One region of the Nonomuraea sp. CA-218870 genome, then DNA from elsewhere that is predicted to be linked to it. Evidence: riboswitches for the same ligand, from Rfam matches in the RefSeq annotation. Region 1 holds a riboswitch; the other holds the start of a gene.
The links. A riboswitch is a leader RNA that binds a small molecule or an ion and turns the genes downstream of it on or off. The one in region 1 is predicted to bind S-adenosylmethionine.
Positions count from the first base shown of each region.

Region 1 (4,134 bases):
CGTGCCGGCGGCCACCACCGGCCATCCGGTGGCGGACGTCCCGCGCACGCGCCCGCCGGTCCAGGACGACACGCCCACCCGCCCCGTCGAGGGCGACAGGCGGGCGGGCGGCCTGGACGACCGCGACATGCGGGACGTCGACCGGTTGGTGTCCGACGAACCGGCCCAGCACAAGCCGCCCAAGCGGTAAAAGGGGGCCGATCGAGCGGCTGGTCAGCGGGAGACCAGCTCACGCAGGGCGCCGATCAGGCGGTCCACGTGCTCATCCGTCGTGCCGATGCCGATCGAGGCGCGCACGGCCGAGGCGGTGCCGTCCGCGCACCCTCCGTCCTGCGCGCCGAGCAGGTGGCGGACGAACGGGTGAGCGCAGAACTTGCCGTCGCGCACCCCGATGCCGTGCTCGGCGGAGAGCGTCTCGGCGACCTCACGCGCGGGGAGGCCGTCCACGGTGAAGGACACGATGCCGACGCGCGGGTGGTCCGGCCCCCACAGGGAGAGCTCCCGTACGCCCGCGATGCCGGCGATCCCGTCCCGCAGGCGCCTGATCAGCCGCTCCTCCTCGCGGACGAGCGCGGTCCAGCCGGTGGCGGTGAGCGCGTCGCACGCGGCGGCCAGCGCGATCGCGCCGAGCACGTTGGGGGTGCCGGCCTCGTGCCGGGGCTCGGGGTCGTCGTGCCAGTCCACGCCGTCCTCGCCGACCGCGCGTACCGCGCCGCCGCCCTTCAGGTACGGGTCGCCGCCGGCCAGCCAGTCACGCCTGCCTACCAGCACCCCGGCCCCGAACGGCGCGTACAGCTTGTGCCCGGAGAAGGCGACGTAGTCCAGGTCGAGCGCGGTCAGGTTGAGCGGGCGGTGGGGGACGAGCTGGGCGGCGTCCACCAGGACGCGGGCGCCGTGCCGGTGCGCGATGTGGGCCAGGGCGGCGACGGGCCACAGCTCGCCGGTGACGTTCGAGGCGGCGGTGACGACCAGGAGCTTGGGGCCGTCGATCCCGGTCAGCGCGTCGTCGGCGGCGCGCACGGCCTCGCCGGGGAAGGCGGGCGGCGCCAGCCGGACCACCCGCCGCCACGGCAGCAGTGAGGCGTGGTGCTCGGTGTCGAAGACGACCACGGTGGCGTCCTCGGGCAGGCAGCGGGCCAGCAGGTTGGTGGCGTCGGTGGTGTTGCGGGTGAAGACCACGGCGTCGTCGGGGCGGGCGCCGGTGAAGGCCCGTACGGTGTGGCGGGCCTGCTCGTAGCGGGCGGTGGTGAGCTGGGAGGCGTACCCCGCGCCGCGGTGCACGCTGGAGTAGGCCGGGAGCGCGGCGGCGACGGCGGCGCTGACCGGCTCCAGACAGGGGGCGCTGGCGGCGTAGTCGAGGTTGGCGTACCCGGTGAGCCTGCCGCCCTTGACCGGGACCCGCAGGTCGGCGCCGAGCACGGCGGGGATCTCCCGTGCCCGGCGGGGGGCGGGGCGCTCCTCGGGAGCGGTGGGGGCGGCGTCGAAGATCGTCAGGGTGGACACGGCAGGCCTCCTCAGGGGTCATCGGACCCCTGGAGCAACCACGGAGCCCGCGCTTGCCCGCCACTCCATGTGACGGACCAGGTCTTCACCCGGGGCACCCCGCCGCGGACGCGAGGGTTGCCGGCCAGCGAGCCGGGGCTTGGCGCTGGCACTCATGACCTACGTCCCGGACTATAACCGATGAATCAGCGGCATCGCGAACTTCTTCGGGGCCTTACTCGTTGCCCGATGGGTACGTCCCCTCAACCCCGAAAACCTCCGGTCCGAAACCCCGACTGGAAGACCCCCGACCCCGAAAGTAGGCGGCGATGCTTGACTGGGTGGCCAACCCGGAGATCTGGATTGGGTTCCTCACGCTGGTGACCCTGGAGATCGTCCTGGGCATCGACAACATCATCTTCATCTCCATCCTGGCCGGGAAGCTGCCTCCCGAACAGCGTGACCGGGCGCGGGTGGTGGGCCTGGGCGCGGCGCTGGTCATGCGACTGCTCCTGCTGCTGGCGCTGTCGTGGGTGGTGCGGCTCACCGCGCCGCTGTTCGAGGTGTTCGGTCATGAGATCTCGGGCCGGGACCTCATCCTGCTGCTGGGCGGGCTGTTCCTGCTGGCCAAGAGCGTCACCGAGATCAGCCACACCATGGACGGGCCGGCCAAGGACGGCAAGTCGGCGGCCGTCGTCTCGTTCACTTCGGTGATCGTGCAGATCATGCTGCTCGACATCGTCTTCTCGCTCGACTCGGTCATCACCGCCGTGGGCATGGTGAACGAGCTCGGCGTGATGATCGCGGCCGTGGTGGTCGCGGTGATCGTGATGCTGTTCGCGTCCGGGCCGATCAGCCGGTTCGTCGACGCGCATCCCAGCATCAAGATGCTGGCGCTGGCGTTCCTGGTGCTGATCGGGGTCATGCTCGTCGCCGAAGGGCTCGACCAGCACATCCCGAAGGGCTACATCTACTTCGCGATGGCCTTCTCGGTCGTGGTGGAGCTGCTCAACATCCGGGTGCGGAGCAAGAGGGCGAAGCAGGTCGAGGCCACTTCTACTATGAAATAGTGCGCTTTGATCCTTGGAATCCGGATTTCGTAGCTCATCCCTACGACGCCTACGCCGAACTGCGGCGCGAGGCCCCCGTCAGCTACTTCGAGCCCACCGACCAGTGGCTGATCGCCCGTCACGCCGACGTGGACGAGCTGCTCCGCGACCGCAGGCTCGGCCGCTCCTACCTGCACACGGCCACGCACGAGGAGTTCGGCAGGGCGCCGGAGCCGGAGTTCCAGGAGCCGTTCTGGCGGGTGGTCCGCGCCGGCATGCTCGACGTCGAGCCGCCGGTGCACACCCGCCTGCGCCGCCTGGTGTCCAAGGCGTTCACCCCGCGCATGGTCGAGTCCCTGCGGCCGCGCGTGCGGGCCATCGCCGAAGGGCTCGTGGACGCGTACGTGGAGAAGGGCGGCGGCGACCTGATGGCCGAGGTGGCCGAGCCGCTGCCGGTGACGGTGATCGCGGAGATGCTGGGCATCCCCGAGTCCGACCGTCACCTGCTGCGGCCCTGGTCGTCCGACATCTGCCTGATGTACGAGCTCAACCCGACGGAGGAGATGCAGCACACGGCCGTCAGGGCGGCGGACGAGTTCGCCGAGTACCTCAGGGGCCTGGCCCGCGAGCGGGCCGGGCAGCCGGGCGAGGACCTGATCAGCGCGCTGGCGCGGGTCCCCGAGCTGACCGAGGACGAGCTGATCGGCACGTGCGTGCTGCTGCTCAACGCCGGTCACGAGGCCACCGTGAACGCCACCGGCAACGGCTGGTGGGCGCTGTTCAGGAACCCGGGCGAGCTGGCCCGGCTGCGCGCGGACCGCTCGCTGCTGCCCACCGCGATCGAGGAGGTGCTGCGCTGGGACACCCCGGCGCAGATGTTCGAGCGCTGGGTGCTGGAGGACATCGAGGTCGGCGGGGTGCGGATCCCGCGCGGGGCCGAGGTGGCGCTGCTGTTCGGCTCGGCCAACCGCGACCCTGAGGTGTTCGAGGACCCCGACCGGTTCGACGCGGGCCGTGTGGACAACCCGCACATCTCGTTCGGTCTGGGCATCCACTACTGCCTGGGCGCGCCGCTGGCCCGGATCGAGATGACCGAGTCGTTCGGCGCGCTGCTCGACCGGGCGCCGGGGCTGGAGCTGGTCAGGGAGCCGGAGTGGAAGCCGGGCTACGTCATCCGCGGCCTGCGGGGGCTGGAGCTGCGCACCGGGTGAGCCTCGGGCTCACCGGCGCTGGCAGAGCCAGCCGAACCCGCCCAGCCCGGCCGGATCGATCAGCTCGCCCTCCTCGGAGGCGCGGGCGAGCGCTCTGAGGTAGCCGGGCGGGTCGGTGCCGGCCAGGTCGAGGGGAGGGCGGGCGCCGGTGATCCCCAGCGAGCGCAGCGCGGCACGCTGTGTGGACAACTCTGTGGATATCGCGCCCGCCCGCCGACCGGCCTCCGCGCAGGCGTCAAGCGCTACATGTGCGGTGATGTCGCAGGTCCCGTCGGGTATGGGAGAAACGACCGCGCCGTCGCGATATCCGGTGAGTGTCCCGCAACGCGGCCGGTTATCCACAGGGTGTGCATAATCCATGGCGACGGCCCGGCCCCGGTCGAGCCGGGTCA
Region 1 covers NZ_JBNJMN010000001.1:394,954-399,087, reverse strand. The annotation lists gene ACQEUU_RS01890 (DoxX family protein) at 1-190, shown strand, start outside; gene ACQEUU_RS01885 (aminotransferase class V-fold PLP-dependent enzyme) at 214-1,503, opposite strand; SAM riboswitch class IV at 1,548-1,663, opposite strand; gene ACQEUU_RS01880 (TerC family protein) at 1,812-2,552, shown strand; gene ACQEUU_RS01875 (cytochrome P450) at 2,552-3,742, shown strand; gene ACQEUU_RS01870 (SAM-dependent methyltransferase) at 3,752-4,134, opposite strand, start outside.

Region 2 (4,134 bases), on a different contig from region 1:
GCGCGCCGGTGGGCGCGCTCAGGCTCGGGCATCACCAGCGCCGCGTGCAGCGCGTCCGCGGTGCCGGTGATGTCGTAGGGGTTGACCACCAGCGCGTGCGCGCCCAGCTCCGCGCACGCGCCCGCCTCCCGCGACAGCACCAGCGCGCACGTCCGCGACAGGACCGGGCCCTCCTTGGCCACCAGGTTCATGCCGTCGCGGATCGGGTTGACCAGCAGCACGTCGGCCAGCCGGTAGGCGGCCAGCGAGCGCGGGTAGTCGTCGTTGACGTTGAGGATCAGCGGGTCCCAGTCCTCGGTCGCGTACTCGTCCTCGATCTCCTGCGCGCAGCGCTGCACGGCCGCGGTGTACTCGCGGTATTCGGGCAGGTCGTGGCGGCTGGGATAGGCGAAGGCCAGGTGCACCACGCGGCCGTGCCACTCCGGATGGGCGTCCAGGAACTCCTTGTAGGAAAGCAGGCCGCGCACGATGTTCTTCGACAGCTCGGTGCGGTCGATGCGGACGATCAGCTTGCGGTCGCCGACCTGCTCCCTGATCGCCGCCATGTGCGACTCGACGTCGGGCTCGCAGGCGCGGGCCCACAGGGCCTCACCGTCGACGCCGAGCGCGTGCACGCCGACCTGGGTGGTGCGGCCCGCGTACGAGATCGTCCCGGCCTGCCGGTCGGCCTCGGCGCCCAGCACGGTCCGGCAGCACTCCATGAACGCGTCCGCCCACCGCCGGGTGAGGAACCCGGCGTGGTCGGCGCCCAGGATGCCCTCCAGCACCTCGCCCGCCACGTCGTCGGGGAGCAGCGAGAAGTATTCGGGCGGCGCCCACGGGGTGTGGCTGAAGTGGGCGACGCGCAGGTCGGGGCGCTCGGCGCGGAGCATGGCCGGGGTCAGGGTCAGGTGGTAGTCCTGCACCAGGACGCGGGCGCCGTGGCCTGCCTCCTCGGCGAGCGCGAGCGCGAACGCCCCGTTGTAGTCGCGGTAGGACTCCCAGTCGCGCCGGAACCTCGTGCCGAAGTGGGGCGCGTTCGGGATGTCGTAGAGCAGGTGGTTGACGAACCAGAGCGTGGAGTTGGCCACGGAGTTGTAGGCCCGGTGGAAGGTGGACGGCGCGATGTCGAGCATGCGCAGCGCGCCCGTCTCGTAGCCCGCGTGGTCGAGCCGGCCGCCGGGGGCCTGGCGGGCGGCGCTGCGGTCGCCGTCGGACAGGGCCGCGCACACCCACAGCACGTCGCCTTCCCTGCCCACGCCGGACAGGCCGGAGACGAGGCCGCCGCCGCCGCGTCTCATGGTGAGGACGCCGTCGTCGGAGACGGTGAACGACACGGGGCCTCGGTTCGAGGCGAGCAGGACGCTGTTCATTTCCCCTCCCTCCGATCATAGGATCCCAGCTATGGCGCTAGATGAGCACACCGAGGAACTCGCCCGTGCCGCCGCCCGCGGCGACCACCGCGCGCTCGGAGAGCTCCTGCGGCGGATCGAGCCCGACGTGCTGCGGCACTGCGCCCGGATCCTGCCCTACCACCAGGACGCGGAGGAGGCGGCGCAGGACACCCTGCTCGCGGTGGCGCGCAACATCGGGCGGTTCGAGGGCCGGGCGAGGTTCAGCACCTGGCTCCACATCGTGACCGCCAACTGCGCCCGCACCACGTACCGCTCGCTCAAGCGCAGGTCGGCGGAGCAGAGCTCCGACGAGCTGCTGACGCAGAAGCCCGACGTGCGGCGGGTCAGCGTGATCGCGGGCTCGCGGCTGGACCTGCTCGACGCGATGGAGGCGCTGGAGGCCGACAAGCCGGACCTGGCGCAGGCGCTGGTGCTGCGCGACATCGTGCAGCTCGACTACAGCGAGGTGGCCGAGCAGCTCAACATCCCGCTCGGCACCGCCAAGTCGCGCATCCACCAGGCCCGCAAGTACGTGCAGGGGGTGCTGGGCGACGACTACCGGTGAGACCGTTCGTCTCGGAGTCTGAGACGGCTGTCCGGAGCACCCGGTTGATTGGGTAGAGTCCGAGTCAGCAGCAACAACTGAACATTGCTCATCCAGAGGGGTGGAGGGACCGGCCCTGCGAAGCCCCGGCAACCCTCCCGGCTTGTGACTCGCGACCTGGCGAGGCCGACCGGGACAGGGTGCCAATTCCGGTCCGCGGTCAGGGTGGCCGCGGGCGAAGATGAGGGAAGGCCTCGCTTCATGTCGCTCGACTTTGGTCCCGCAACCGCTCTCTCCTGCCGCGAATGCGGCGCCCGCTACCCGCTCGGCCCCAACTTCGCCTGCGTCGAGTGTTTCGGGCCGCTGGAGGCGGCCTACGACTTCGGCGACGTCAAGCGGTCCGACATCGAGTCGGGCCCGGCCAGCATCTGGCGCTACCGTTCCCTGCTGCCGGTGCCGGCCGACGTCGCGACCAAGCCCAACATGAACCCCGGCTGGACGCCGCTGGTCAAGGCGGGCAACCTGGGCAGGGAGCTCGGCCTCAGGTCCCTGTACGTGAAGGACGACTCGGGCAACCCCACCCACTCCTTCAAGGACCGGGTGGTGGCCATCGCCGTCGAGGCGGCCCGCAATTTCGGCTTCCACACGCTCTCCTGCTCCTCGACCGGAAACCTGGCCGGGGCCGTCACGGCCGCCGCCGCCAGGGCGGGCCTGGACGCGTGCGTGTTCATCCCCGCCGGGCTGGAGCAGGCCAAGATCGCCATGGCCCGGGTCTTCGGCGGCAGGCTCATCGGCATCGAGGGCACCTACGACGAGGTCAACCGGTTCTGCTCGGAGCTGATCGGCGATCCTCTGGGCGACAAGTGGGGGTTCGTCAACGTCAACCTGCGGCCCTACTACGCCGAGGGCTCCAAGACCCTCGCGTACGAGATCGCCGAGCAGCTCGGCTGGCGGCTGCCGGAGCAGATCGTCATCCCGATCGCGTCCGGCTCCCAGCTCACGAAGATCGACAAGGGGTTCAAGGAGCTGATCCGGCTCGGGCTGGTCGAGGACCGGCCCTACAAGGTCTTCGGGGCGCAGGCGCAGGGCTGCTCGCCGGTGTCGGCCGCCTTCAAGGCGGGCCACGACGTGGTCCAGCCGGTCAAGCCCGACACCATCGCCAAGTCGCTGGCCATCGGCAACCCCGCCGACGGCCCGTACGTGCTCGACATCGCCCGGCGCACCGGCGGGGCGGTCGAGGACGTGACGGACGCCGAGATCGTCGCGGCCATCAAGCTGCTGGCCTCGACCGAGGGCGTCTTCGCCGAGACGGCGGGCGGCGTCACGGTGGGCGTGCTGAAGAAGCTCGTCGAGACCGGGCAGCTCGACCCGGAGGCCGAGACCGTGGTGCTCAACACCGGCGACGGGCTCAAGACGCTCGACGCCGTGGCCGCCGACGCGCAGCCCACGGCCGTGATCCGGCCCTCTCTCGACGCGTTCCGCGCGACTGTCTGACAATCAGGAAAGGCGACGTACATTATGAGCGTTTCTGTGCGGATTCCCACCATTCTGCGCACGTACACCGGGGGCAGCGCCGAAGTGAGCGGGGAAGGTGCGACTCTCCGTGACGTGCTGGCCAAGCTCGACTCGGACTATCCGGGGATCGGCGCCCGTATTCTGGACGAATCGGGCAAGATTCGGCGTTTTGTCAACGTCTACGTGGGAGAAGAGGACGTCCGATTCGCCCAGGGTCTGGACACGCCGGCCCCGGAGGGCGCTCAGATCTCCATCATCCCGGCCGTCGCGGGCGGCTGACCCCGCTCGCTCGGCGGAGCATCGGTCAGGAAGGCGCCCCATGTGGGCGCCTTCCCCTTTTGCAGGGAATTTCAACATTGAACTACTCAGCCATGGGTGAAATACGTCTTTCACGGATTGACTCTGTTGCCGAACGCCGTACCACAGGTATGGTCGAGTGCGATCGTCAGAAGATATCCCCATATCTCTTGGCGATTGTGGGTCTCGCGGAGGAATGGGCGAGATCTCTGGGCCCAGTAAGAGGAGTCAGAAGTGGCGCAGGGCACCGTCAAGTGGTTCAACGCGGACAAGGGCTACGGCTTCATCGCGGTAGACGGTGGTAAGGATGTATTCGTCCATTACTCGGCAATCTTGATGGACGGCTATCGCTCTCTCGAGCAGGGACAACGAGTCGAGTTCGAGATCACGCAGGGCCAGAAGGGA
Region 2 covers NZ_JBNJMN010000002.1:28,470-32,603, forward strand. The annotation lists gene ACQEUU_RS28770 (alpha,alpha-trehalose-phosphate synthase (UDP-forming)) at 1-1,352, opposite strand, end outside; gene ACQEUU_RS28775 (RNA polymerase sigma factor) at 1,384-1,938, shown strand; SAM riboswitch class I at 2,024-2,165, shown strand; gene thrC (threonine synthase) at 2,179-3,411, shown strand; gene ACQEUU_RS28785 (MoaD/ThiS family protein) at 3,436-3,711, shown strand; gene ACQEUU_RS28790 (cold-shock protein) at 3,964-4,134, shown strand, end outside.
Region 2: linked by a shared signal. The riboswitch ahead of thrC (threonine synthase) and the one ahead of ACQEUU_RS01885 (aminotransferase class V-fold PLP-dependent enzyme) in region 1 are both predicted to bind S-adenosylmethionine.